2 regions of the Pseudomonas sp. 10S4 genome follow, and region 2 is predicted to be linked to the other one. Evidence: riboswitches for the same ligand, from Rfam matches in the RefSeq annotation. Region 2 holds a riboswitch; the other holds the start of a gene.
The links. Region 2 has a riboswitch for cobalamin ahead of RHM58_RS23530 (CbtB domain-containing protein). Riboswitches for the same ligand answer to the same signal wherever they lie in the genome.
Positions count from the first base shown of each region.

Region 1 (14,782 bases), 1.2 Mb from region 2:
TACAACTATTCGCGGCCAGAGACTGTTCATATCGCGCTCATCTGGGTTTGCAGCCGCGCTACCGGCCGTTCACGCACTGGCCAATTCAGGGCTGCCGCCAACAGACTCAAGAGAATCGCTACCTGCCAGATCAAGTCGTAGCTCCCGGTACGGTCATACACCACCCCGCCCAACCAGCCACCGAGGAACGATCCGAGCTGGTGGAACAGGAAAACAATCCCACCGAGCATGGACAGGTTTCGCACACCGAACAAGGTTGCCACGGTGCCATTGGTCAACGGCACCGTGGACAACCACAGAAAGCCCATCGCCATGCCGAACAGATAAGCACTGGTCGTTGTAACCGGCGCCCACAGGAACAGCCCGATCACCACCGCTCGCAACAGGTACAAACCCGTGAGCAAGCGCGGCTTGGACATCCGCCCGCCGAGCCAGCCTGCCGTGTAAGTACCGAAGATATTGAACAACCCGATCAGCGCCAGCACCGTGGTGCCGACGGTGGCCGGCAGGTGTTGATCCACCAGATAGGCCGGCAGGTGCACGCCGATGAATACCACTTGAAACCCGCAGACAAAAAAGCCGAACGCCAGCAGCCAGAACCCGGAATGGGAACAGGCTTCACGCAGGGCTTCGGACAAGGTTTGCTCATGACCAAGCACCGGCAGCGGCTTGTCCTTGAGCATGCTCACCAACGGCACGATCAACGCCACCAGCAAGCCCAGCACCAACAAAGCGGCGGACCAGCCGAGCCAGCCGATCAGCCCCAGCGTACCGGGCAACACCGCGAACTGGCCGAAAGAACCGGCAGCGCTGGCGATGCCCATGCCCATGCTGCGTTTCTCCGGCGGCACCGCACGCCCGACCACGCCGAGGATCACTGAGAACGAGGTGCCTGACAGGCCGATACCGATCAACAGACCGGCACTCAGGGACAAGGTCACCGCCGAGTCAGACAAGCCCATGCAGACCAGGCCCCCCGCGTACAACACACCACCGACCAACACCACTTTTGCGGCACCGAAGCGGTCGGCCAGGGCGCCGGTGAACGGCTGTGCCAGGCCCCAGATCAGGTTCTGCAAGGCGATGGCAAACGCAAAGGTCTCGCGCCCCCAGCCGAACTCAGCGCTCATCGGCGCCAGGAACAGCCCGAAGCCATGCCGCACGCCCAGAGACAACGCCAGAATCAGCGCACTCCCCACCAACACCCAACCGCACGTACGCCACATCGATGTCATTCTTATTCTCCGGTAGCGGGTATATACCCGCTTAAGATCGAACAAACTGGCATCAAGCCAGTTCGTCCAGCAACTTCAGCAAGGTTTCACGTTTTTCGGCGCCCAGACGATCAATCAGCCGCTGCTGCGCCGCTTCCCAGGCCGGCAACGCCGCTGCCAGGCGCTCAGCGCCAGCCTCGGTGAGCCTGACGATGCGATTGCGCATATCCTCGCCCTCGTTCAGCGCCACCAGCCCCTCGCCTTCCAGCACCCGCAGATTGCGCCCCAGGGTGCTGCGGTCCAGGCCCATGGCTTCGGCCAGGGTGGAAATACTCGGTTGATCCAGACGCTGCAGATTGCACAGCAAAGAATACTGGGCAACGTTGATCCCGAAGCCGTCGAGAGCGCCGTCGTAATGCCTGCTGACGCCACGAGCGGCGCGACGCAGGTTGATACATAAACATTGGGAATCGAGCATCGTGCGTGTATATACCCGCGGTTGAATGAAAGCAAGGTTCAAGAATATCGTTATCAGGCAGATCGCCATCGCGAGCAGGCTCGCGAAGGGGCCAGCACATCCACCCCAACAGTCAGCAGACCAACGCCAACCCCACCAACACCACCATTTCCAACAACTCCAACAACGCCCCTGCCGTATCGCCGGTCGTGCCACCCAATCGCCGCTGCATAACTTGCCGCAACCAGACAAACACCACCGCAGCGAGCACGATAGCGAACACGCCGCTCAGCCCAGCAATCAAACCACACGCCAGCGCACTGACCGCCAACACCTGCCAACCGGCCTTGCGCGGCAAATGATCAGCCAGCGCCTGCCCCAACCCACCGGCACGCACATAAGGCGTAGTCAGGAACAACCCCAACAGCGCCGCACGGCCAATCAACGGAACGACGATCAAAACTACGCTGTGTCCCTGCTCGATCAGCGCCAGCAACGCAGCAAATTTAAGCAGCAGCACCAACACCAAGGTCACCACCGCAATCGGCCCGCTGCGCGGGTCTTTCATGATGGTTAGTGTGCGTTCCCGGTCGCCAAACCCACCGAGCCACGCATCAGCGCTATCGGCCAGGCCATCCAGGTGCAGCGCGCCGCTGAGCAACACCCAAGCAGTCAGCAACAATGCAGCGTGCAGCAACAACGGCGCGCCCGACAACAACCCGTTCAGCGCAAACAACAGCCCGCCGAACAGCAGCCCGACCAGCGGATAAAACAGCAGCGAGCGCCCCAATTCCTGAGGCGCCGGCATGCCCGGGAGTCGAATCGGCAGACTGCTCAAAAATTGCAGGGCGATCCAGAAAGGCAACATGATCAGAGCGCTTCCCGCAGCAACAGGCCGGAACCCACCGACAGCGAATACAACGCCGCGTGGGCGACTTCGACATTGAGCAACTGTTCGCGGGGCAAGCCTCGAGCCTGGGCCAGCAGCAATTTCATCACGCCGCCATGGGTGATCAGCAACACGCGCTCGCCCGCGTAGGTCGCGTGCAACCGCTCGACCGCCGCCAATATCCGCGCCGAAAAGTCCGCTACCGGCTCACCCTCAGGCGGGGTAAACGAATACGGATCGGTCCAGAACAACCCCAATGCCTCGGCGCTGGTTTTCATCAGCTGCGCCGTGTTCTGCCCTTCCCATGCACCGAAATGCAGTTCTTGCAGGTCTTTTTCCAGCTGAACCGGCAAGCCGAGTTGCCCGCCCAGTTCCTCGGCGAACCGTGCGCAACGCTGCAACGGCGAGCTGACCAGTCGATCCCAAGGCCCCTGCCCGATCACTGCCGCACGCAATTGCGCCCAGCCCTTGTCGGTCAGTGCGTCGTCGAGGCTGCCGCGCAAGCCGCCACCGAGTTCGGTCTCGCCGTGGCGCAACAGGTCCAGGCGCAAGGTCATGCCGGGCGATCCGCCACAGCGGCTTCGGCGAAGGTCGCCATCTGCCCGTGAAGATCGCACGCCAGACGCAACAACGGCACCGCCAACGCGGCACCGCTGCCCTCGCCCAGACGCAAACCGAGGTCCAGCAACGGCTCGGCGTTCAGGGTTTCCAGCACATGGCGATGGCCCGGCTCGGCACCGCGATGGCCGAACAGCAACCACTGGCGGCATTGCGGATTCAAACGCACCGCGACCAACGCGGCGACGCTGCAAATAAAGCCATCCACCAGCACCGCGATGCCTTCCTGGGCACACGCCAGGTACGCACCGACCAACGCCGCAATTTCAAAACCACCGAGGTTGAACAGGGTTTGCAGCGCATCCCCTCGCTGAGCGCCGTGCAAGGCCAACGCACGCTCAATCACTTGCGCTTTATGGCTGACACCCGCAGCGTTCAGCCCAGTGCCCGGCCCGGTCAGATGCACCACCGGGCAATCCAGCAAGGCGCAGGCCAAAGCGCTGGCTGCCGTGGTGTTGCCGATGCCCATTTCGCCGCCGATGAACAACTGCGCGCCCGCCGCGATGGCGCGCAACACGCTGTCGCGACCAGCCTGTAAGGCCAGTTCGCCCTGGGCGACGGTCATGGCTGGGCCGTTCACAAAGTTGGCCGTGCCCGGGCCGACATTCAGATGCCGCACGCCCGGCAGGTTCAAGGACGGTGTAACCGTGCCGAGGTCGACCACTTCAAGGGAGGCGCCCAACTGCCGCGCCAACACACTGATCGCCGCGCCGCCGGTGACGAAGTTGTGCAGCATCTGCCCGGTGACTTCCTGGGGAAACGCCGACACCCCTTCAGCGACCACACCATGATCACCGGCAAAGATCGCGATCCACAGTTGATCGAGGCTCGGTTTGACCTGCCCTTGCAATCCGGCCAGTTGCACGGCGACCGACTCCAGCCGACCGAGGGAACCGGCCGGTTTAGTCAGTTGCTGTTGACGGGCTTCAGCCTGCTCAACGACTGCTGCATCGATCGGCTTGCACGGGTTGAGCCACCAGGATTGAGTCATAACGCATTACCTTTAAGAGTCAGGGGCAGGCCGGCGACGGTCAGGACGACTCGCTGACAGCGCTCAGCCAAGGCTTGATGCAGCCAACCGGCTTCATCGACATAGCGGCGAGTCAATTCGCCCAGCGGCACGACACCCATTCCGGTCTCGTTGCTGACAAAAATAATTTCGCCCGACAGCGACGCCAGGCAGTCCAGCAAGGCATCACGCTCGGCCGTCAGGCGCTCGGGGTTGTCGAGCATCAGCAGATTGGTCAGCCACAGGGTCAGGCAATCCACCAGCAGGCAACGCTCGGCACTGGCGTTTTCGCGCAGGACGCGGGCCAGCTCAAGCGGTTCTTCGATCAGCGCCCATTCGACGGGGCGACGGGCGCGGTGATGAGCCACCCGTTCGTTCATTTCGCCGTCCAGCGGTTGGCTGGTGGCGATGTAGGTCACCTGGAGCTGGCTGTCAGTGGCGAGTTTTTCAGCCAGGCGACTTTTGCCGGAGCGGGCGCCGCCGAGGATTAGTTGGAGCATGGTTTATTCCTTTATATGGGCGGTGAGGCGAATTACGCCTTCGCGAGCAAGCCCGCTCCCACAGTTGATCGCATTCCAATGTGGGAGTGGACTTGCTCGCGAAGGGGCCATCAAACCCACCCTAAAACCCACAGAGCTCACGCAACAGCGCGGTATCCAAATGCTTCTCCACCAAATCCGCCAACCGCTCGATATCGCGTTCGCGCAAGGCGTGATAATCCACCGCCTGCACGTTCTGCAATCCGGCCCAACGCAACAGCGCACTGCTCGCCGCCGGTGACTCAAACAGCCCATGCAGGTAGGTGCCGAAAATCTGCCCGTCGAGACTTTGCGCGCCATCGCAGCGACCATCGTCCAGCTGCACAGCAGCGTTTTCCAACGCCGGTCCAGTGGTTACGCCGGCATGGATTTCGTAGCCACTGACCTCGGCATTTTCCAACGCCAGACGCCCGCGCACATTGCGCAACTGCTTCTCTGCTTCGAGCAAGGTTTCGAACGCCAGCAAACCCAAACCGGCACTGGAACCCGGCGCGCCCTCGAGGCCCAGCGGATCGTGAACCTGCTCACCAAGCATTTGCAGGCCGCCGCAGATCCCCAACACTTTGCCGCCGTAGCGCAAGTGTCGGGAGATCGCGGTGTCCCAGCCGTTGGCCCGCAGGTACGCGAGGTCGCTGCGCACACTTTTCGAGCCCGGAAGAATAATCAGGTCAGCGGCCGGAATCGCTTGGCCGGGACCGATGAATTGCAGGTCCACTTGCGGATGCAGGCGCAGTGGATCGAAATCGGTGTGATTGCTGATGCGCGGCAGTACCGGCACCACCACTTTCAGCACTTGGTCAGCCTTGTCGGTCTGGCGTTGATCGATGCCGTCTTCAGCCTCCAGGTGCAGGTCCATGACGTAGGGCAGGACGCCGATCACCGGTTTGCCGGTGCGTTCTTCGAGCCAGTCGAGGCCCGGTTGCAGCAGGGCAATGTCACCGCGAAAACGGTTGATGATGAAACCTTTGACCCGCGTCTGCTCGCTCGGCGACAGCAGCTCAAGCGTACCGACCAGATGGGCGAAAACCCCGCCGCGATTGATGTCGGCGATCAGCACCACCGGACAGTCCACGGCTTCGGCAAAGCCCATGTTGGCAATGTCACCAGCGCGCAGATTGATCTCGGCCGGCGAGCCCGCGCCTTCGACCATCACCACCGGATAAGCCGCGCTCAGCCGTTCATGTGAGGCCAGCACCGCTTGCATCGCGATGGCTTTGTAGTCGTGATAGGCGACCGCGTTCATGGTGGTGACGGCGCGACCATGAATGATCACTTGGGCGCCGGTGTCGCTGTTGGGTTTGAGCAGCACCGGGTTCATGTCGGTGTGCGGTTCAAGGTTGGCGGCCTGAGCCTGCACCGCTTGCGCGCGGCCGATCTCGCCACCATCAGCGGTCACGGCGCTGTTCAACGCCATGTTTTGCGGCTTGAACGGCACAACGCTGACACCGTGGCGCGTGACCCAGCGACACAACGCCGTCACCAGCGTGCTTTTACCGGCGTCGGACGTAGTGCCTTGCACCATCAACGTAGTCATCGGGTTTCCTTGGCGAAGGCTTGCAGGGCTTGCTCGAGGCGAGCCTCTTCAGTTGCATCAGCCGGCAAGCCAAAACGCAGGCTGCTGTTGTGGGTGAACAACCGCAGCAAGATCCCGCGCCGAGCCATAAATGCATGCAGCTCTTCGGCGCGCTCAGTGATCAGCCATTGAAACAAGGCACAACCGCCCTGCGGCTTAAGGTCATATCGTTCCAGCAGCGCAGCCAGGCGCTGACTGGCCTCGTCGCTGCGCACCCGTTGCCGGGCGTGCCCTTCAGTGTCCTGCAAACAGGCCTGGCCCAGCACCCGGGTCGGGCCACTGACCGCCCACGGTCCGACTTGCTCAGCGAGCAATCTGAGCAACTTGCGCTCCGCCAGGACGAAACCCAGCCGTACCCCGGCCAGGCCAAAAAATTTGCCGAAAGAGCGCAGCACGATCAGCCCGACCTGATTGGCAAACGCGGCCAGGCTCAGGTGCGGCGTGTTGTCCATGAACGCTTCGTCCACCACCAGCCAGCCACCGCGCTGGGCCAGCCGCGAGTGCCAGTCGAGCAGACGATTCGGGCTCAGGCTCAGGCCCGTGGGATTGTTCGGGTTGACCACTACCAACACATCGAGGCTGTCGAGAAAGAAGTCGACTTCCTGCTCCAGCACTTCGCGCACGATGTAACCGTTACGACGCCACGCCTCGGCGTGTTCGGCATAACACGGCGACAGCACGCCGACCTTACCGGCCCGGCGCAGACGCGGCAGCAACTGGATCGCCATCTGCGAACCGGCGACCGGCAACACCTGGGCGGCGCCGTAGTAATCACAAGCCGCCTGCTCCAGACCGTCATCGGTTTCCGGCAACCGCGCCCAGGCTCGTAACGGAATTTCAGGAATCGCAAATGGCCAGGGTGCCAGGCCACTGGACAGGTCGAGCCAATCAGCTTCGGCGATGCCGTATTCGAGCGCCGCCTTACGCAACCGGCCACCGTGCTCAAGCATAGAATTCAGCCCCCACGCAGAGAATCAGCAGCCATAACCATACGCCGCGCTGGACCAATTGCCAGCCACGGTCGATGGAGTCGGCATCCGCTGGCGCGCCTTCACCGAGTTGTGGACGCTGATGCAATTCACCGTGATAAATCGCCGCCCCGCCCAGCTCGACACCCAGCGCACCGGCACCGGCCGCCATCACCGGGCCAGCGTTCGGGCTGTCCCAGGTCGGGCCCTGGGTACGCCAGCATTTCAATGCGAGTCGGGTTTTGCCCAACAGTGCGTAGGTCAACGCCACCAAACGTGCGGGAATGTAGTTGAGGACGTCGTCGATTTTCGCCGCCGCCCAGCCGAACCGTTCGAAGCGTTCGTTGCGATAGCCCCACATGGCGTCGAGGGTGTTACTGAGTCGATAGAGCACCACGCCCGGCGCACCGGCCACGGCAAACCAGAACAGCGCAGCGAACACCGCGTCACTGCCGTTTTCCAGCACCGATTCGGTGGCGGCGCGGGCGACTTCGGTTTTATCCAGCTCACTGGTCTGGCGGCTGACCAGATAACCCACGCGTTTACGCGCTTCGTCCAAGTCATCGCTGCGCAGGGCCTTGGCCACCGGCTCGACGTGTTCGCCAAGGCTGCGCATGCCGAGGGCGCAATACAGCGCCAGAATCTCGACCACCCAACCGACATAAGGCGCCCAGGAAAGCGCCGTAACCAACAAGGTCAGCGGCAACACCGCGATCACCCACGCGGTGACGCCGTGACTGCGCCAACCGCGACCGCCGGAGTTGAAACGTTGCTCGATGCGATCGGCAAAACGGCCGAACGCCACCAGCGGATGCCAGCGTTTGGGTTCACCCAGCAGCGCATCCAGCGCAACCGCGGCGACACTCAATAACGCCACACTCATTGACTCACTCCCCAATAGTTTTCATACAGCAATTCACTGAGCGGGCGCGCCTGCGCCCAGCCTTCGAGTACCAACATCGGCGCCGGATAGAATTCCTTGACCGGACCCAGGCAAAGAACCGCCAGCGGTTTGGCACCGACAGGCAAACCCAGCAGGTCCGCCAGAGCTTGCGGCTCGAACAGCGACACCCAGCCCATCCCCAGCCCTTCAGCGCGGGACGCCAGCCACAAATTCTGGATCGCGCAGGACAGCGACGCCATGTCCATTTCCGGCAAGGTGCGGCGACCGAAAATGTGGCGTTCGCGATCATCCATCAACGCTGCTACCAACACTTCGGCGCAGTCGTTGATGCCTTCGACCTTGAGCTTCATGAACTCGTCGGTGCGCTCGCCGAGGGCTTCGGCAGTGCGGATGCGTTCTTCTTCTACTAATAACTGGATCTTGCCGCGCAGGGCTCGATCGCTGATGCGGATGAAGCGCCATGGCTGCATCAGGCCGACGCTGGGTGCCTGGTGCGCGGCTCCGAGCAGGCGCCGCAGCAATTCAGGCTCGACAGTGCCGCCGCTGAAGTGGCGCATGTCGCGGCGTTCAGCGATGGCGCGGTAGACGGCGGCGCGTTCGGCTTCGGAGAAGGCGTTGTCGGTCATGGCCGCTTCGCGAGCAAGCCCGCTCCCACATTAGATGGCGTGCTGCCTGACGAAACGCGGTCAACTGTGGGAGCGGGCTTGCTCGCGAAGGCGGCCTCAAGATCAGGCGCAAACAGAGCGGCAATCGCCGACGGATTCGACGGGAAATAAAAGTGCACATAAGAGGCTGTCATCCGCCCCTCACGATAAACCGCCTCCGCCCCGCGCCCGCCATTCGGGCTCAGGCCCCGGGCAATCGGCTCAAGCTCAGTGCTGGTCAACGAGTGATGATAGGTGTGCCCGCGCAACAAACCTTCGGGCAACTCGACCGCTTGCAACGCCAACGCCGCCAGACGTTTTTGCATCACCGCATCCCCCGCCAGCAAGCCGACCAGTTCAGCGCGAGTGCCGTCGACATCGGTTAAGGAATCGAGCAGATACAGCATGCCGCCGCACTCGGCCAGCAATGGCTTGCCCGCCGCATGGTGTGCGCGAATAGCGTTGAGCATCGAAGTGTTTTGCGACAGGGCGACATGGTGCAGTTCAGGGTAGCCGCCGGGCAAATAGAGGCTGTCTGCCTCCGGCAACTCGGTATCGCGGATCGGCGAGAAAAATGACAACTCGGCACCCATCGCCCGCAGCAAATCCAGGCTCGCACCGTAGGTGAAGGCGAACGCTTCGTCACGGGCCACGGCGATGCGCACACCCGCCAGCAACGGCTCGGCGCTGATCACATCCGGGGCGGCGAATTCGACGGCCGGTGGTAGCGCCACCTCGCAACTACTGGCCAACGCATCGGCCGCCGCATCGAGGCGCAGATCGAGATCATTCAACTCGCTGGCCTGCACCAACCCGAGGTGACGGCTCGGCAGTTCGATCCCGGTTTCCCGGGACAACGCACCGTACCAACGCAAGCCTTCGGTCAGGCTGCCTTCAAGCAATTGCGCATGACGCAAGGTGCCGACGCGGTTAGCCAACACGCCGGCAAACGGCAAGTCCGGCTGATAACGCGCCAAGCCCAGGGCCAACGCACCAAAGGTCTGAGCCATGGCGGTGCCATCGATCACGCCAAGCACCGGCACACCGAAGTGTCGCGCCAGGTCAGCGCTGGATGGCGTACCGTCGAACAAGCCCATGACCCCTTCGATCAGAATCAGGTCCGCTTCACCCGCCGCTTCCCACAACAGCCGACGGCTTTCCTGCTCGCCGACCATCCACATGTCCAGTTGATAGACCGGCGCACCGCTGGCGCGCTCGAGAATCATCGGGTCGAGAAAGTCCGGGCCGCATTTGAATACGCGCACCTTGCGCCCCTGATTGCGATGCAAACGGGCCAGCGCAGCAGTGACAGTGGTCTTGCCCTGACCGGAGGCCGGCGCGGCAATCAGTACCGCCGGGCAATGACGTGGTTGATTCACAGCTCGACGCCTTTTTGCGCTTTGATCCCGGCCTGGAACGCGTGTTTGATCACGTTCATTTCGGTGACGGTGTCGGCCAGCTCGATCATTTCCGGCTTGGCGCCGCGACCGGTGACCACCACGTGTTGCATCGGCGGACGGGCCTGCAAGTCGCTGAGGACTTGATCGAGATCGAGGTAACCGTGTTTGAGGGCGATGTTCAGTTCATCGAGCACAACCAGACCGATCGACGGATCGCGCAGCAACTCGCGGGACACGGCCCACGCGGCTTCGGCGGCGGCGATGTCACGCTGGCGGTCCTGGGTTTCCCAGGTGAAGCCCTCGCCCATCACGTGAAAACGCACTTGCTCCGGGAAGCGGCGGAAGAACAACTCCTCGCCTGTGCTGTTGCGTCCCTTGATGAACTGCACCACACCGCACTGCATGCCATGGCCCATGGAACGGGCGAGCATGCCGAAGGCCGAGCTGCTTTTGCCTTTGCCGTTGCCGGTCAGCACCAGCAGCAGGCCGCATTCGTTCGGCGAATTGGCGATGCGTTCGTCAATCACGGCTTTTTTACGCAGCATGCGCGCCAGGTGGCGTTCGTCACGATCGGGGGTATCAGTCATGGGGAGCTCTCCGTTGAGGCTGGATAACGGCGGGCAGGCACAAGAATAGATGGCAAGAAGCCTGGCATCGCCCACCGTGATGCCGCTGGATGGATCAGGCCGGTCTCCGGGCTCATGAGCGGCATTACGCCTGGCTGCGCGCCTTCCCATGTCGAGTTAAGACACAGTGGCTCAGGCGCAGCTTTCTCTCATTTACCGTTGCGGGGGCAGCGCCGGGATCGTGGTTCTTCATCTATGGAAGAAATCACTCACCGGCTTCCCTGTTTCACTCTGTCGACCGCGGTCACAGAGCACCTGAAACAAGCCGCGAAGGTTAGAGGGTTGGGGGTGGAGCGTCAATTAAAGCCGGGGCGCCATCCGGCGAAAAACTGCCGTCGATCAATTTACTGACGCCAATCTTGCGCCACACTCCCAGCAGTGATATCAAAGAGCCACAACTCACAACACAATAACAAGGGTGAGCCACATGCAAGGCATGATCATCAGCAATCCGAAGCTGGAATTCCTGCGCCCGCTGCTGGAACGCTGGTTTGACTGTATCGACCGTTACAACGCCGTGCGCGGCGATAACGACACACCTTACTGGTTCGACGAAAAAGCCAACCTCGGGCTGCTCTCGGCCGCCGCGTGGATGGCCGAAATGGTCACGTTGCAACAGACGCCGAGCCGCAAACAGACCGAAGAAGGCGAACGCAATGCCCGAGCCGATTTGTTGATTGCCAGCAGCGAAGCTCGCGCTTTTATTCAGGCCACCCAGCGTTGGCCACGGGTCAATAGCCTGAATCTGACGCAAGCCCTGGCCGATATCACCAGCGAGGCGAAGCGAATCAGCCACGCCAGCGACCTGAAACTCGGCTGCCTGTTCGCCGCGCCACAAAAAGCCCAGCACAGCGCCACCCCGGAAGAACTCCAGGACATGGTCGACGACCTGCAAAAGGAACACACCTGCGCCGTGGCCTGGTATTTCCCTTACGCCTATCGCAAGTTGCGCAACGAAGCCGGCAACTATCACCCTGGTATCGCCGTACTGTTCAAAGAGGCCCGTGGTTGACGGGTTGAACCATCGCGTCTTTTCTCTTCTCTATGATTAAGACAATGCATTCATAGGGAAGAAGATCAGCATGCTCAAGCTTCAGTTCGTTCTCGTCATCGCGCTCGCCGGAGGGCTCGCCGCCTGTGGTGAATCCTCCAGCCTGCAAGTCTCGGACGGCACCGGACCGTCGCCCAAGCTGCCAGAACCGAACAAGACCCTGATCCCTACAGTCAACATCGCCCCGGCGATCGGCTGGCCGGCCGGCACCAAACCCACTGCGGCCGCAGGGACGCAGGTCGCGGCATTTGCCGAAAACCTCGATCACCCGCGTTGGCTCTACGTGCTGCCCAACGGCGATGTGCTGGTGGCCGAAACCAACGCACCGCCCAAACCCGATGACAGCAAAGGCATTCGCGGCTGGGTGATGACGAAAGTCATGGGCCGCGCTGGTGCCGGCGTACCGAGTCCGAACCGCATCACGCTGCTGCGGGACAAGGACCACGATGGCGTGGCCGAAACCCGCACGGTATTCCTGGAAAACCTCAACTCGCCATTCGGCATGACCCTGGTCGGCAATGACCTGTACGTCGCCGACACGGATCGCCTGCTGCGCTTCCACTATGAAACCGGCGATACGACGATCAAGTCACAGCCCATTAAGGTCACCGATCTGCCGGGCGGCACGATCAACCATCACTGGACCAAAAACGTCATCGCCAGCAAGGACGGCAGCAAGCTGTACGTGACGGTGGGCTCCAACAGCAACGTCGGCGAAAATGGCCTGGCGGCCGAAGAAGGTCGCGCGGCGATCTGGGAAGTGGATCGTGCCACCGGCAATCACCGGATCTTCGCCTCGGGCCTGCGCAACCCGAACGGCATGGACTGGGAACCGAACAGCGGTGCGCTCTGGACCTCGGTCAACGAGCGGGATGAAATCGGCAGTGATCTGGTGCCGGACTACATCACCTCGGTCAAGGACGGCGCGTTTTATGGCTGGCCGTTCAGTTATTACGGGCAACACATCGATGTGCGCGTCGAGCCGCAGAACCCGGAGCTGGTGGCCAAAGCCATCGCCCCGGATTACGCCGTTGGCCCGCACACCGCCTCGCTGGGGTTCACCTTTGCCGAAGGCAGCAAACTGCCTGCACCGTTTACCAACGGCGCATTCGTCGGCCAGCACGGCTCGTGGAACCGCAAACCGCATAGCGGCTACAAGGTGATTTTCGTGCCGTTCGCGGCAGGCAAGCCGACCGGGCAGCCGGTGGATGTGCTGACCGGATTCCTTGATAAAGATGAAAATGCCATGGGCCGGCCGGTGGGTGTGGTGATTGATCAGCAGGGAGATTTGCTGGTGGCGGATGATGTAGGGAACAAGATTTGGCGGGTTTCGGCGGCTAAATAAGCCTCCAACGCCAACACACATAACAAATGTGGGAGCGGGCTTGCTCGCGAAGGCGTCATGACATTCAACATCTCCGTTGACTGTTACACCGCTTTCGCGAGCAAGCCCGCTCCCACATTTTTAATCGGTGTCAGCGCTTACCTTTTGCGGCAAAGGGTTAAACCATCACCTATCGGCAACATCGACAGATCCACCCGCACGTCATCCTTCAAAGCTCGATTGAGCACCTGTATCGCTCGGGTGTCTGCGCTCTCCGGATTTTCCTCAAGCACCCGCCCGCTCCACAGCGTGTTATCAAACACCGCCAAACCACCGACCCGCAGCAAACGCAGGGCGTGCTCCAGATAACTCGAGTAGTTAGCCTTGTCGGCGTCGATGAAGATCAGATCAAATTGCCCTGGCTGCTCCAACAGAGCCAGGGTTTCCAACGCAGGTGCCAGACGCAGATCGATACGTTCGGCCAAGCCCGCCTCCTGCCAGTAACGCAATGCAGTGGCGTTGTAATCGCCTTGGATATCGCAACAGATCAGCAAGCCGTCGTCCGGCAATGCCGCCGCCATGCACAAAGCGCTGTAACCGGTGAAGGTGCCGACTTCCAGCAAACGCCTGGCGCCGGTGAGTTTGACCAGCAACGCGAGGAACTGCCCTTGCTCTGGCGCGATCTGCCAGCGCGCCATGGGCAGCATCTGGGTTTCGTCACGCAAACGCTTGAGCAGCGGCGTTTCCCTGAGGGAAACGTCGAGCAGGTAGTGGTACAGGGAATCGTCGAGATTGAGCGTGCGAGTGGTCATGACAGCAACCTCTGCAATCTACGGGTTACGCGCCAGGTGCTCAGGCTGCAAGACGCGCTTGGCGCTCAGGTAGGCTTTCTGCCAATAGGCTTTGGACAAGCTGTCGAGCTTCACCGTGCCGCCCGTGGCCGGGGCGTGGACGAAGCGGCCTTCACCGACGTAGATCCCGGCGTGGCTGACCTGGGAGCCGCCATTGGTGGCGAAGAAGATCAGGTCGCCGGTTTGCAGGCCTTCCTTGCCGACATTGGCAGCTTGCATGCTGATCATCTCGCGGGTGGTGCGCGGCAGGGAAATGCCGGCGACGTCACGGTAGACGTAACCGATCAGGCCACTGCAATCGAATCCCGAATCCGGCGTGTTGCCGCCCCAGCGATACGGCGTGCCCACCAGACCGAGGGCGCGAAACAATACGTCTTCTGCTTCCGGGGAGAATGCTTGGGAGGAACCGAAAATAATCGGCGCGCGAACCACCGGCGCTGAGGGCGGTGGACGGCTGGCGCAGGCGCTGAGCAGCGCTGCGAAGAACATGAGTGCGAGGCGGGCCGACATCGTCATAAGCAGAACATCCTGATCTGGCTGCGGCTTTTTCTGCCGGAAAGACAGAAAAGAAAACCGCCTGCGCAGGACGCAGGCGGTTTGCCATCAATAATAGATCAGGATTCTAGCGCCTATGCGGCAAACTTCAAGTAAGACTTTAAGTTCGCCTTACATAAAGTGTGCTTACTTGCGAGCAGTGACCACAGTCGGGGCCATC
Region 1 is NZ_CP133774.1:3,830,887-3,845,668, reverse strand. Features, by position in the region: gene RHM58_RS17960 (hypothetical protein) at 1-30, opposite strand, end outside; gene RHM58_RS17955 (MFS transporter) at 27-1,235, opposite strand; gene RHM58_RS17950 (MarR family winged helix-turn-helix transcriptional regulator) at 1,288-1,692, opposite strand; gene RHM58_RS17945 (adenosylcobinamide-GDP ribazoletransferase) at 1,805-2,539, opposite strand; gene RHM58_RS17940 (histidine phosphatase family protein) at 2,542-3,117, opposite strand; gene cobT (nicotinate-nucleotide--dimethylbenzimidazole phosphoribosyltransferase) at 3,114-4,169, opposite strand; gene cobU (bifunctional adenosylcobinamide kinase/adenosylcobinamide-phosphate guanylyltransferase) at 4,166-4,687, opposite strand; gene RHM58_RS17925 (cobyric acid synthase) at 4,809-6,260, opposite strand; gene cobD (threonine-phosphate decarboxylase CobD) at 6,257-7,249, opposite strand; gene cbiB (adenosylcobinamide-phosphate synthase CbiB) at 7,242-8,150, opposite strand; gene bluB (5,6-dimethylbenzimidazole synthase) at 8,147-8,797, opposite strand; gene RHM58_RS17905 (cobyrinate a,c-diamide synthase) at 8,794-10,194, opposite strand; gene cobO (cob(I)yrinic acid a,c-diamide adenosyltransferase) at 10,191-10,802, opposite strand; cobalamin riboswitch at 10,882-11,115, opposite strand; gene RHM58_RS17895 (hypothetical protein) at 11,269-11,853, shown strand; gene RHM58_RS17890 (PQQ-dependent sugar dehydrogenase) at 11,924-13,237, shown strand; gene RHM58_RS17885 (class I SAM-dependent methyltransferase) at 13,375-14,028, opposite strand; gene RHM58_RS17880 (C40 family peptidase) at 14,047-14,583, opposite strand; gene RHM58_RS17875 (C40 family peptidase) at 14,749-14,782, opposite strand, start outside.
Region 1: linked by a shared signal. The riboswitch ahead of cobO (cob(I)yrinic acid a,c-diamide adenosyltransferase) and the one ahead of RHM58_RS23530 (CbtB domain-containing protein) in region 2 are both predicted to bind cobalamin.

Region 2 (14,782 bases):
GCGCCGAGGGCGCAGTTCAGGCCGACCGAGATCGGCTTGGCGTGGGCCACTGAGTTCCAGAACGCTTCAGTGGTCTGGCCGGAGAGGGTGCGGCCGGAGGCGTCGGTGATAGTGCCGGAGATCATGATCGGCAACTCGATGCCCAGCTCTTCGAAAACCCCTTGCACGGCGAAGATCGCGGCTTTGGCATTCAAGGTGTCGAAGATGGTTTCGATCAGGATCAGGTCGGCGCCACCTTCGATCAGGCCTTTGGTGGCCTCGGTGTAGTTTTCCACCAGTTCGTCGAAGGTCACGTTGCGGTAGCCGGGGTTGTTCACGTCCGGGGACAGCGAGCAGGTGCGACTGGTCGGCCCGATCACGCCGGCGACGAAGCGCGGTTTTTCCGGGGTTTCGAGGGTCTTGGCGTCGGCAATCTTGCGCGCCAGGCGTGCGCCTTCTACGTTTAACTCATACGCCAGGCCCTGCATGCCGTAGTCGGCCAGGGAAACCTGGGTGGCGTTGAAGGTGTTGGTTTCCAGAATGTCGGCGCCGGCATCCAGGTACGCCTTTTCGATGGCACCAATCACGTCCGGGCGGGTCAACACCAACAGGTCGTTGTTGCCTTTCACATCGCTCGGCCAATCGGCAAAGCGCTTGCCACGGTAATCTTGCTCTTCGAGCTTGTAGCTCTGGATCATCGTGCCCATGCCGCCATCGAGAATCAGGATGCGCTCTTTAAGGGCGTGCTTGAGAGCTTGAAGGCGAACGCTGCGATCGGACATTTGGACTACTCGGTAAGGCCATGACGAAGGGCCGGGATAATAGCAAACCTGTGCGCTTTTAGAGCATGCCAAGGTTTTGCATGAATATCGTTCATGTTGGTGGCAGGTCTGGACCGGTAGAATCGCGGCGTTTTTACAGGATTGGGACCAGGGATATGTCGTATCGCGTCGTTGTCAGCATTCTATTGCTGCTTTCAAGCTGGGGCGCCGATGCGCAAAGTCCCGCCATTTCCTATACCCGAGATATTCAACCGATCTTCACCGAAAAGTGCGTGGCCTGCCACGCGTGCTACGACGCCGCCTGTCAGCTCAATCTGGGCAGCGGTGAAGGGGCGGCCCGCGGCGCGACCAAGATTGCGGTCTACGACGGCGAGCGCAGCGTCGCATCCTCGCCAACCCGACTCTTCTATGACGCCTTCGGTAAACTGGCCTGGCAGCACAAGGACTTCTATTCGGTCCTCGACGCCCAAGGCAGCCAGGCAGCGCTGATGGCACGGATGCTTGAGCTGGGCCACAAAACCCCGCTAACGCCTAACGCCAAGTTGCCGGAAGACATCGTGCTGGGCCTGAATCGGGAAAACATGTGCGCCATGCCGGCGGAGTTCGATGGTTATGCCGGCGCGCACCCGAAAGAAGGCATGCCGCTGGCGGTGACCGGCCTGACAAATCAGCAGTACCAGACCCTGCAACGCTGGCTCGCCGCCGGTGCGCCGATTGATGAACAAGGCCTGGTGCCCAGCGCCAGGGAAGCGCTGCAAGTGGTGCAGTGGGAAAATCTGCTCAACGCACCGGGCGCTCGTGGCAGCCTGGTCGGGCGCTGGTTGTTTGAACACTTGTTCCTGGCGCATATCTACTTCAAGGATGGCGAGCCGGGGCATTTTTTCCAGTGGGTGCGTTCGCGCACGCCGACCGGCCAGCCGATCGACCTGATCAATACCCGCCGGCCGAACGACGATCCGGGCACGCAGATTTATTACCGGTTGTGGCCGGTGCAAGGCGTGATCGTGCAGAAGACCCACATCACTTATCCGTTGAGCGCGGCGAAGCTGTCCCGGGCCAAAAGCCTGTTTTTCAGCGGCAATTGGCAGGTCAACGCCTTACCGGGTTACGGCCCGGAGCGCCGGGCCAATCCGTTCACCACGTTTGAGGCTATCCCGGCCCAGGCGCGTTATCAGTTCATGCTCGATAACGCCGAGTACTTCGTGCGCACCTTTATTCGCGGTCCGGTATGCCGTGGGCAGATCGCTACAGATGTGATTCGCGACAACTTCTGGGCACTGTTCCAGGCCCCGGAACACGACCTCTACATCACCGATCCGAACTATCGCGGCAAGGCCACGCCGCTGCTGGCAATGCCGGGGCAGAACGACGACGTCGGCAGCGTGTTGAGCCTGTGGCATGACTACCGCAACAAACGCAACGAATACGAAGCCCTGCGCCGGGACAGCTACGCCGAGGCGCCGGCGCCGAGCTGGTCGACGCTGTGGGCCGGTAACGACAACGCGTTGCTGACGATCTTCCGCCACTTCGACAGTGCCTCGGTGAACAAAGGCCTGATCGGTGACGTGCCGCAAACCATGTGGCTGTTCGACTTCCCGTTGCTGGAACGCACGTATTACCAGTTGGCGGTGAATTTCGACGTGTTTGGCAACGTCTCCCACCAGGCCCAGACGCGGCTGTATTTCGACCTGATCCGTAACGGCGCCGAGCAGAACTTCCTGCGTTTGATGCCGGCCGATTCGCGCAACGACTACCTCGACGATTGGTATCAGAGCGGCGGCAAGTTCAAGATGTGGCTGGATTACGAGTCCATCGACAACGACAAGCCCAGCGCGCTGACACTCGACGAAAAAGACCCGAAACGGGATTTCGCCATGCAATTGCTGGCCCGTTACGGCGACCTCAACGCCACGCCGGATCCGATTAACCGTTGCGATGGTGCGTATTGCTCGCGGCCGAACATCGACCCGGCGTTGCAGAACGCCGAACAAGCCTTGAGTCGCCTGACTTCGCGTCCTGCAGCGGGTTTGAAGGTCATTGATCAGTTGCCGGAAGCGACGATGTTGCGTATCGAAACCGCAAGCGGCAAACGCGAGATCTACAGCCTGCTGCGCAACCGTGCCCACAGCAACGTGGCATTCATACTCGGTGAATCCCTGCGTTATCAGCCGGGGCTCGACACGTTGACCATTTACCCAGGTGTGCTCAGCAGTTATCCGAACTTCATGTTCAACATTCCGGCCGAGCAGGTGCCTGAGTTTGTCGATGCGATGGAAAGGTCGAAGGACGCTGACAGCTTCGAGAGGATCGTTGAACGCTGGGGTGTTCGGCGCAGTCATCCGCAGTTCTGGTTCTACTTCCACGACCTGAGCACGTACATCCACGAAACTGACCCGGTGGAAGAGGGCGTGCTGGACATGAACCGCTACGAGAATCTTTGATCGACCTTTAAAGACCAATCACTGTCCCACCGGTAGGAGCGAAGCTTGCTCGCGAAGGCGGCGGTACATTCAACAATGATGTTGACTGACGCGCCGCTTTCGCGAGCAAGCTTTGCTCCTACAGGGGGCTTGCGGTGGTTTGTGAATTTCGATTGGAGGGCCGTCGATGTTGATTTCTGTACAAGCGCTGCGCGCCATCGCAGCCTGGGCGGTGGTCTGCCACCATTTCATGCAGATTTTCTTCGACTTCAAGGCTCGCGGGCCGGTGGGGCAGGCGTTTATCGACAAGGGCGCCGTGGGCGTCGACATCTTCTTCGTCATCAGCGGTCTGGTGATCTTCCTGTCCACCGAGGCCAAGTCGCTGCCGCCGGCGCGGTTTCTGCTGTATCGAATGTGCCGCATCGTCCCGGCGTACTGGCTGTACACGGTGCTGATGGCGCTGGTGGTGGTGTTCGCTCAACCGGTGTTGCCGGATCAGACGGTCGACTGGTCGCATTTCCTGCTGTCGCTGTTGTTCATTCCTACGCAAAACCCCGGCGGCTACGGGATTTATCCGACGCTCAATGTCGGTTGGACGCTGAATTACGAAATGCTGTTTTACCTGCTGTTCGCCTGGGCACTGCTGTTTCGCTTGCAGGTCAGGTTGCTGATCGTCGCGGCGCTGCTGTTCGCGGTGTGCCAGGCCTGGACCGGTTATGGCTGGATCAGCCAGTTCTACCGATCCGACATCGTTTATGAGTTTCTGCTGGGGATTGCCATTGGCATGGTCTACCGCAAGGGTTGGATCAAGCCCGGTTTATGGCTGCCGCTGCTGGGGATCGCTGGTGCCTTACTGACGATTTATCATCTGCCGCCGGCACCGCGACTGCTGGCCTGGGGTTTGCCGAGTGCCGTGTTGGTGATGGCGTGCATCGCGCTGGAACGTTATTTCAAGAACAATCGGGTGTTCGAACTGCTCGGTAATTGTTCCTACTCGGTCTACTTGATGCATGTGCTGGTGCTGTCGGCCGGCGGATTTATCGCACAACAGTACGATGTGAATCCTTACGTCATGTTTGCCGTTTGCGCGGCCACCATTGGCGTGGCTTCCTGGGCAAGTTACGAATGGGTGGAAAAACGCAGCTATCGGTGGCTTAAAGCCTGGATCGACGGCGAAACAGTTGCTCAGCCCGTGCAAGCTCTTTCCCGACAAAAATACTAGGACTTTGTGCGGCGCGATGATTGGCGTAAACTGCGCCCAAGCCTGCGAGGAGTTTCCATGACCGCTATTACCATCACTGACGCCGCCCACGATTATCTGGCTGATCTGCTCTCCAAGCAGGGCATCGGCATCCGCGTCTTTATCACCCAGCCTGGCACCCAGTACGCCGAAACCTGCATTGCCTACTGCAAGCCGGGCGAAGAAAAACCTGAAGACACTGCGTTGGGGCTCAAAAGCTTCACCGCTTACATCGACTCGTTCAGCGAAGCCTTCCTGGACGATGCGGTTGTCGACTACGCCACCGACCGCATGGGCGGCCAACTGACCATCAAGGCGCCAAACGCCAAAGTTCCGATGGTCAACGCTGACAGCCCGGTCAACGAGCGCATCAACTACTACCTGCAAACCGAAATCAACCCGGGGCTCGCGAGCCACGGCGGTCAGGTTAGTCTGATTGATGTGGTCGAGGACGGCATCGCCGTTCTTAAGTTCGGCGGCGGTTGCCAGGGCTGCGGCCAGGCGGACGTCACCTTGCGCGAAGGCATCGAGCGCACCTTGCTCGAGCGCATTCCCGAGCTCAAGGGTGTACGCGACGTGACTGACCACACGCAGAAAGAAAACGCCTACTACTGAGTAAGGTGTTCGCTGCGACATAAAAAACGGCGCCCCGTGAGCGCCGTTTTTTTATGGGTGGTCGATTTTCCTATGGCTGCCATGACCTGTGGCGAGGGGGCTTGCCCCCGTTCGGCGGCGAAGCCGTCGCAAGACCTAAAATGCTGGGGCCGCTTCGCAGCCCAACGGGGCAAGCCCCCTCGCCACAGGGTTGTGTGTGAACTCAGGGCCTGTAGAGATGCGCATGCCCCGCGCGATACAGCGACGATTCACTAAATTGATCGCTGCCCAACACCCGACCCACCAGTATCAACGCCGTACGCCGAAACCCTTTGGCCTCGACCTTTGCGGCAATGTCCGCCAGCGTCCCCACCACCCAATCCTGATCCGGCCAGGTCGCGCGGTGAATCACCGCAATCGGGCAGTCGGCGCCGTAATGCGGCAGCAATTCGGCGAGGATCTTCTCCAGATGATTGACCCCTAAATGAATCGCCATGGTCGCCCCGTGTTGCGCCAGGCTGCCTAGCTCTTCGCCGGCCGGCATCGCGGTTTTGTCGGCGTAACGGGTCAGGATCACGCTTTGCGAGATGTCCGGTAAGGTCAGTTCGGCGCCCAGTAGCGCAGCACAGGCGGCGGTAGCCGTGACGCCCGGGATGATTTCGAACGGTATATCGAGTTCACGAAGGTAACGAATCTGCTCGCCAATCGCGCCATACAGGCTCGGATCGCCCGAATGAACACGGGCCACATCCTGCCCCTTGGCGTGGGCGGTTTTGATCAGTTCGATGATCTGTTCCAGGTGCAGTTCGGCGCTGTTGACCACCGTTTCAGCCTGGTGGCCGTCCAGCACGGCAGCCGGCACCAGGGAGCCGGCATAGATGATCACCGGGCAGCTGCGAATCAGCCGCTGGCCTTTGACGGTGATCAGTTCCGGGTCGCCGGGACCTGCGCCAATGAAGTAGACGGTCATCGTCCGTTCCTTTGAAAAAAGAGTCTGTGAGAAAAAGGGCTGTGCAAGGCTTCAGATGAAGATTGCTCATGATCGAAGGTGGGGATTATCGGGTTTTTACGCGGCACTGGCCAATGCGAGGGTGGCCTGAGCGTATTTTTGCCTGGGAATCAGCAGCTTCGCCGGTGCCTGGGCCAAGTGTTCGGCGAGTGCCAGGGCGGCACTTTCCGCTACGCCGTAGCAGCCGGTGCGTTCGAAGGCGATCTGCGAATGGTGGCTGAGCTGTGGCTGATAACCGGCCAATTGTTCGCTGCTGAAGTACATCACTTCTAGCCCAAGCTGCGCGGCCAATTCGATCAGGCCAGGCTCATCACGTTTCAGGTCGATGCTGGCCAGGGCCTTGATCGCACGAAGTTCGATTTGATGCGCCTGTAATGCCTGATCCAACAGCGCCCGCAACGTGCTGGCGGGGCAGCCGCGCTGGCAGCCCAGGCCGACCACTAAGGTCGGCGCTGCGCTGTTATCCGTCATGCGTGGTATTGGCCATCGCTTTTGCGGCGGAACAACCAGGCGCTGATCAGGCCCAGGGCCAGCCAGAACGCCACGTTGGTCAACTGCGAAGCGATTTTGAACTGAGACTCCAGGGCTTGCGGGGCCAGCATCGAGTGGACTTCCGGTTGTGGCGCGCCGATTACATGCGGTACCGCCAGAATCGCCACCCCGAAGATTTTCATCAGCCAGTGACGGCTGAACACGATCAGCGCGATCCCGACAGCGGTAGAAGCCGCAGTGCCGACCCACCAGATCTGCCGTTGCGCCAGATCGGCGGCGGCAGTGCCCGGCAGTTCCGGCGGCAGACCGAGGGTCGGCGCCAGCACAAACGTCGCGTAACCGGCCAGGCCCCAGAGCAGGCCTTGAGCGGTTTTGGTCGGTGCACGCAAGGTGTACAGGCCGGCGAGCATCAGCGCAAAACCAACCGCGACTACCAGGTTACCGCCGGTGGTCGACAGCACGCGCTGCCAGCCGTCTTCCGGCTCCCAGGCTTCGGCGTCGTGGGTGTGAGCAGCCATGGCGCCTTCGGTGTGCTCGTGAGCTACAGCGGCGGCAGGTTCGGATTTTTCGTAGGTTTCCGCCTGAAGAATCAGCGGGGCGACCCAGAAGCTTTGCAGCAGGGTCAGCAGCAGGGCGGCGAGCAGCCCGGTGAAACCTGCGGTTTGAGCGATACGCTTGATCATGTCAGCAGGTCTCAATGGCACGGGAACGCGGAGCTGTGACGGGTATCGTGCGCAGCGTTGTGCACCGCTTCGATGTGCGAGAAACCGGCGAAATACACCAGGCACGCGCCGAGGATCGACGCGCAAACGGCGGCGGTCAGGCGTTGGCTCAGGGTTGTGGTGGTGCTTGCAGTGCTGTGGTCGGTGCTGCTAATGATCGACATGGCGCTTCCCTCTGGTCTGTCAGCGGGTGAATAGAGCGCATGCAAACCCCTGCGAGCGTGCGCGCAGAGACTTAAACAGCGCCCGCCCACCGCGGGTTTGTTATTCAGTGATCGTACTGGTCACTTTGTGTTGCGGGCCGGTCTCCGGGCTCGCGAGGGGTCAAGGCTTACGCCGGAACCTGCAAGAATCGCCTTCCCATGCCGAACTGCTGGCACAGTGGATCTGATTCTTCACTCGCTTACCGTTGCGGGGGCAGCACCGGACTGACATGGCTTTAGAGTAAAGCACATGATTCACCGGTTTCCCGTTTCACCCTGTGAAGGGCACCCGTAACAAGGCGCACAGGAGACCATGGGCGGGGCGGGGGAGTCAATTGGCAAGGGTTCTCAGTTAGCTTTTGTGGCGAGGGAGCTTGCTCCCGCTGGGTTGCGAAGCGACCCCCTTCATTCCTTCAGACAAATGTTGCAAGCAAGTCTTGCGACGGCTTCGCCGCCGAGCGGGAGCAAGCTCCCTCGCCACAGGGGATCGCTAGCGTCTCATGAACATTGACCCGCCCCCACACCATGCGTAGCCTTGCGCTTTCGAGGTTCTTCGGCGTTTGCCGAAGCTAAGAAGGGAACGCGGTCGATGCCGCGGCTGCCCCCGCAACTGTGAACGGTGATGTTCGCTGCCACGCCACTGCACGCTCCAGCCATGGAGCCCGCGGGAAGGCGCAGCAAACGCCAGTCTAACGACAGGCACACCGTCAGCCAGGAGACCTGCCTCGAAACGAATTCTCACTACAACCGGGCGGGGTGATCCGGTGGCGAAATCTTCCGCGCATCCTTCGCCGCGGTCGTCGTCCCGTATGCCCGCCACCTTGCCAAAGGGCATCCGATGAAAACACTGGCCAAACTCCCCGTCACCATCGTTACCGGCTTCCTCGGCTCGGGCAAAACCACCTTGCTGCGCCATATGCTCGACAACGCGCAAGGTCGCCGCATCGCGGTAATCGTCAACGAGTTTGGCGAGCTGGGCATCGACGGCGAAATCCTCAAGCAGTGCTCCATCGGCTGCACCGAAGAAGAAGCCAACGGCCGCGTCTACGAACTGGCCAACGGCTGCCTGTGCTGCACCGTCCAGGAAGAATTTTTCCCGGTGATGCGCGAGTTGGTGGCCCGTCGCGGCGACCTCGACCACATCCTGATCGAAACCTCGGGCCTGGCCCTGCCAAAACCACTGGTGCAAGCCTTCCAGTGGCCGGAAATCCGCAGCGCCTGCACCGTTGACGCTGTTATCACCGTGGTCGACAGCCCGGCCGTGGCCGCCGGCACCTTTGCCGCGTTCCCGGACCAAGTCGACGCCCAGCGCAAACTCGACCCGAACCTGGACCACGAATCGCCGCTGCACGAACTGTTCGCCGACCAACTGGCCAGCGCCGACCTGGTCATCCTCAACAAGGCTGACCTGATCAGCCCTGAAGACCTGGCCCGCGTGCGCCTTGAAGTCGCCGAAGAACTGCCGCCCGCAGTAAAAATCATCGAAGCCAGCAGCGGCCGCGTGCCGTTGGACGTGCGTGATCGGCCTCGGCGCCGGTTCGAAGAACACATCGACAGCCGTCACAGCCATCACGACCATCACCACGGTGAAGGTGATGACGACCATGATGATCATGACCATCGACGCCTTCGACTCGATCTCCATCGAGCTGCCGCAAGCCGACGAAAGCCTGCTGATGGATGCGTTGACCCAACTGGTGGTCAAGCACGGCATCCTGCGCGTAAAAGGCTTCGCCGCGATCCCGAACAAGCCGATGCGCTTGCTGATCCAGGGCGTGGGCACGCGTTTCGACAGGCATTTCGACCGTCAGTGGGGCGCCGAAGAAGCGCGCACCACCCGTTTGGTGTTGATCGGCCAGGAACTGGATGCCGCTCAACTCGAAGCGCAATTGCGCGCCGCGCTCAGCGTTTAAGCCATGCATTTGCTTAGGACCCAGCCCGGCGGTTTCGTGTCGGATGACAACATTGCCGACCTCGGACAAACCCCCGCCGAACTGGTGATCCTGTGCAGCGGCGATTCCAGCCTGGCGCTGCTCGCCGAAGCGGCGCAGCAGTTGCCCGATGACTACCCGAGCGTGCGCTTCGCTAACCCGATGCAGGTGCAGAATCACGCTTCGGTCGACTTGTACGTCGACGAAGTGCTGCGTCACGCCAAGGTGATTTTGATCTCGCTGCACGGCGGCATCGCCTATTGGCGTTACGGCGTCGAGCGGCTCGTCGAGCTGTCCGAGCGGGGTGTGCAACTGATTCTGGTGCCCGGCGATGACCGCCCGGACCCCGAGCTCAGCGACTTGAGCACCGTCGTTGCGCAAGACCGCGATCGTCTGTGGCAGTTTCTGCGTCAGGGCGGCATGGCCAACGCCCTGGATTTTTTCCGCTGTTTGGCCAATCGCTGGCTGGATCGCGATTACGCCTGGGCCGAGCCGCAAACCCTGCCGCGCACCGCGATCTACCACCCGAATAAAAGCCCCGCTGAACTGAGCGATTGGCAAGCCGACTGGCAGGCTGATCAACCGGTGGCGGCGGTGCTGTTCTATCGCTCGCATTTGCAGGCGGCGAACACCGGTTTCATCGATATTTTCTGCCAGCGTTTGCAGGCGGCGGGGCTGAACCCGTTGCCGATAGCGCTGGCCAGTTTGAAAGAGCCCGGCTGCCTGACAGTGGTCGAGGACTTGCTGGACGAAGTCGAAGCGGCGGTCATTCTCAACACCACCGGTTTCGCCCAATCCAGCCCCGAAGCGCCGCACTTGCGGCCGTTTCGCCGCAACATTCCAGTGATCCAGGCGATCTGCGCCCAGGACAACGAACCCGGCTGGCGCGCCAGCGAACAAGGCCTCGGCCCACGCGATCTGGCGATGCACATCGCGCTGCCGGAACTCGACGGGCGCATCATCAGCAGGCCGATCAGCTTCAAGGATCTGGCCTGGCGCAGCGAGCGCAGTCAGTCCGACGTGGTCTGCTACCGGCCGCAACCTGAGCGCATGGACTTTGTCGCCGAACTGGCGCGGCGCTGGATCGATCTGGCGCGGGTGCCCAACGGCGAAAAACGCATCGCGCTGATCCTCGCCAACTACCCGACGCGCGATGGTCGCATCGGCAACGGCGTCGGTCTCGATACGCCGGCGGCGGCGCTGAACATCCTGCGTGCGCTGTATAAAGAAGGCTACCCGCTGCCGGCCGAACTACCGGACAGCGGCACCGCGTTGATCCAGCAATTGCTCGGTGGTGTCAGCAATGACCTCGACACCCTCGACCAGCGCCCATGCATGCAAAGTCTGGCGCTGGACGACTACTTTTGATGTTCGACGCACTGCCTGAAGCCAATCGCCAAGCGGTGCTGGAACGTTGGGGCCCGCCGGAAAACGATCCGATGTTCCGTGGCGGACGGATGATGATTGCGGGTTTGCGCTTCGGCCTGACCTTCGTCGGCATCCAGCCAGCCCGGGGTTATCAGGTCGATCCGAGCGCGGTCTATCACGATCCAGACCTGGTGCCGCCCCACGGGTATCTGGCGTTCTATTTCTGGTTGCGCAACACCTACGGCGCCCACGGCGTGATCCACGTCGGCAAGCACGGCAACCTCGAATGGCTGCCGGGCAAGGGGGTCGGGCTCTCGGAAAACTGCTGGCCGGACGCGTTGCTTGGGCCGCTACCGAACATCTATCCGTTTATCGTCAACGACCCGGGCGAGGGCGCGCAGGCCAAGCGGCGTACGCAAGCGGTGATCATCGATCACCTGATGCCGCCGCTGACCCGGGCCGAAACCTACGGTCCACTACGTAACCTTGAACTGTTGGCGGACGAGTATTACGAGGCGCAGTTGCTCGATCCGCGCCGCGCCCGGGAGTTGCAGCGCGACATCCTGCAACTGGTGCGCGACACCCACATCGACCGCGAACTGCAACTCGACGAAAAACTGAATAGCGATGCCGACGCGGCGATCTGGTTGCCGCGTCTGGATACCTACCTGTGTGATTTGAAGGAATCGCAGATCCGCGATGGCCTGCACATCTTCGGTGAATCGCCGACCGGGCGTTTACGCATTGATACGTTGCTGGCCTTGCTGCGGATTCCGCGTGGTGACGGGCGTGGTGCGCAATCGAGTTTGCTGCGGGCGTTGGCCAAGGCGTTTGTGCTGGGCTTTGATCCGCTGGATTGCTCTTTGGCCGATCCGTGGACCGGGCCAAGACCGGCCGAACTGCAACAGGTGAGCGATGAAGCCTGGCGCACGGCGGGTGATACCCGTGAGCGTCTGGAATTGTTCGCCGCGCAACTGATTTCGCAGACCTTAAACCAGCCTCAAGCCCAACCCGGCCCCTTAGGATACGAGCCTCTGTGGCGAGGGGCTTGCCCCCGTTGGACTGCGCAGCAGTCCCGTCTTTTGAGGCCGCTTCGCGACCCAACGGGGGCAAGCCCCTCACCACAAAGGCTCGCTCCCACAGGAGGCGGGTTGGGCTGACGTGAATGCGATCATCGACGGCCTCCGCGAAGTCGTCGCTCCAAGACTGGACGCTTGCGGCCCCGCGGAAATGCGCGGCTTGCTCGACGCCCTCAGCGGTCGTTTCGTCCCCGCCGGGCCAAGCGGTGCACCGAGTCGCGGTCGCCTCGATGTACTGCCCACCGGGCGCAATTTCTATTCGGTGGACGTGCGCAACCTGCCGACCACTACGGCGTGGCGCATCGGCTTCCAGTCGGCCAACCTGATTCTCGAACGGCACTTGCAGGACCACGGCGATCACCTGCGTCAGCTCGGCCTGTCGGTCTGGGGCACGGCGACCATGCGCACCGGCGGCGACGACATCGCCCAGGCTATGGCGCTGATGGGCGTGCGACCGGTCTGGGCGACGGGCAGTCAGCGGGTCGACGACTTTGAAATCCTGCCGCTGAGTTTGCTGGACCGCCCGCGGGTGGACGTGACCTTGCGGGTGTCGGGGTTCTTTCGTGATGCCTTCGCCAACCTGATCCGGCTGTTCGATGCTGCCGTGCAAGCAGTCGCCGCGCTGGACGAGCCGGACGATCTCAATCCGTTGGCTGCCAAGGTTCGCGCCGAGCGTGAAGCGTTGCTGGCCTCGGGTCTGGATGAAGACGCGGCCCAGCGTCAGGCCGGTTGGCGGATTTTTGGGGCGAAACCCGGTGCCTATGGCGCGGGAGTGCAGGGCGCCATCGACGGGCGCCTGTGGCAAAGCCGCGAGGACTTGGCCGAGGTGTACCTGAACTGGGGCGGTTACGCCTATGGCGGTTCTGACGAAGGCACCGCCGCCCGTGAACAGTTCGCCCAGCGCCTGAGCCAGGTGCAAGCGGTGCTGCAGAATCAGGATAACCGCGAGCATGACTTGCTCGATTCCAATGACTATTACCAGTTCCAGGGCGGTATGCTCGCCGCCGTGGAAAGCCTCAGCGGCGAAGCGGTGGCCAGTTATCACGGCGATCACAGCCAGCCGGATTTGCCGAAGATCCGCACGTTAAAGGAAGAGTTGAACCGGGTGATACGTTCCCGGGCGGCGAATCCGAAGTGGATCGGCGGGGTCAAACGGCATGGCTACAAGGGCGCTTTTGAACTGGCTGCGACGGTTGATAACCTGTTTGCTTTTGATGCGACTACGCAGTTGATCGACGATCACCAGTACGCGTTGCTGGCGGATGCCTACCTGCTGGACCCGGCGACCCGGGATTTTGTCCGCGAGCACAACCCGCATGCCTTGCGTGATATGACTGAGCGGATGCTCGAGGCGCAGCAGCGGGGGATGTGGAAAGAGCCAGGTGAGTACCGCGAGGCGCTGGAGAATTTGTTGCTCGATATAGAAGAAGACAGCTAGCACGCTTACCCCCTGTGGGAGGTTTGCCTGATGCACCTACCGACCATGACCGAGATTTAATAATGACCGACACCCCCATTTCCCGCTCTCCGCCGTGGTCGGCGCCGACGATTTGAAGCTCGCGCTGTACCTGACCGCTATCGACCCGAAAATCGGTGGCGTACTGATCGAAGGCCCGCGCGGCATGGCCAAGTCGACGCTCGCTCGGGGTCTCGCCGACCTGCTCGCCAGCGGTCAATTCGTCACCTTGCCTTTGGGGGCCACCGAAGAGCGACTGGTCGGCACCCTTGACCTCGACGCCGCCCTGAGCGAGGGTCGTGCACAGTTTTCCCCGGCGTGCTGGCCAAGGCTGACGGCGGCGTGCTTTACGTCGATGAGGTCAATTTGCTGCCCGATCACCTCGTCGACCTGCTGCTCGATGTGGCCGCCAGCGGCACCAACCTGGTCGAGCGTGACGGCATTTCCCATCGGCATTCGGCGAAGTTCGTGCTGATCGGCACCATGAATCCGGAAGAGGGTGAACTGCGTCCGCAACTGCTTGACCGCTTCGGCCTGAACGTCGCGCTTAGCGGCCACACCGCACCGGCCGAGCGCGGTCAGATCATCCGTCGGCGACTGGATTTCGACAGCGATCCTCAAAGCTTCTGCGCTGAGTGGGAAAACCAGCAGCAATCCCTGCGCGGACGCTGCCAGCAGGCGCGCAGCGCATTGGCGAGCATCCCTCTGGATGACGCAGCGCTCGCGCAGATCACCGAGCGCTGTTTTGCTGCGGGTGTCGATGGCCTGCGCGCCGATCTGGTCTGGCTGCGCGCCGCACGGGCCCATGCGGCTTGGCGCGGGGCAAAAGCGATTGCCGAGGAAGATATCGACGCGGTCGCCGAGTTTGCCTTGCGCCATCGCCGCCGCGAACAGACGCCACCGGCACCGCAACAAAGCCAGGCGCCCTCCAGCCAAAACGACAACCCGAGCGAAGGCCAGGGCCAGTGGGGCGAAATGCCCGCCCAGGCACTCCCGGTCGGCGCCCGACGTGACGTGCCGAGCTGGCCAAAAAGCCCTAGGCATTCGCCCTCGATCTGACGCGGGGGCGAATGCCAGACCCCGCGCCGGACGGCTGGACAATGGCCGACAAGGCAAGCGCCGCGCCGCACCCCAAGGTTCGATCAACTGGCCCGGCACCTTGCTCAATGGGCGCCCGCGTCAGCATGAAGATTTGCTGTTTCATTTGCGCACTCGTTCGGCCCACGAACTTTGGCTGGTGATCGTCGACGCTTCGGCCTCGACCCGGCGTCATCAGGCGTTGAGCGATGCCAAGGGCTTGTTGGCGCAACTGTTCGACGACGCCTACCGGCAGCGGGCGCGTCTGGCGTTACTGACTGCCAGCGGCAGCGCGCCGAAGTGGCAGGTGCAAGGATTGAAGGCTTCCAGCGGTTTACGCGACTGGCTGGATCGGCTGGGCGCGGGCGGTGGCACGCCGTTGCTCGCGGCGCTGAGTGAGGCGGGGCAGTGGTTGAGCGCTCGGCAGAAA
Region 2 is NZ_CP133774.1:4,995,475-5,010,256, forward strand. Features, by position in the region: gene metH (methionine synthase) at 1-761, opposite strand, end outside; gene RHM58_RS23500 (fatty acid cis/trans isomerase) at 917-3,202, shown strand; gene RHM58_RS23505 (acyltransferase family protein) at 3,369-4,403, shown strand; gene nfuA (Fe-S biogenesis protein NfuA) at 4,461-5,036, shown strand; gene cobM (precorrin-4 C(11)-methyltransferase) at 5,239-5,985, opposite strand; gene RHM58_RS23520 (cobalamin biosynthesis protein) at 6,082-6,495, opposite strand; gene RHM58_RS23525 (CbtA family protein) at 6,492-7,199, opposite strand; gene RHM58_RS23530 (CbtB domain-containing protein) at 7,211-7,402, opposite strand; cobalamin riboswitch at 7,520-7,749, opposite strand; cobalamin riboswitch at 7,971-8,184, shown strand; partial or broken gene cobW (cobalamin biosynthesis protein CobW) at 8,280-9,354, shown strand; partial or broken gene cobN (cobaltochelatase subunit CobN) at 9,358-13,257, shown strand; partial or broken gene RHM58_RS23545 (ATP-binding protein) at 13,352-14,334, shown strand; gene RHM58_RS23550 (vWA domain-containing protein) at 14,435-14,782, shown strand, end outside.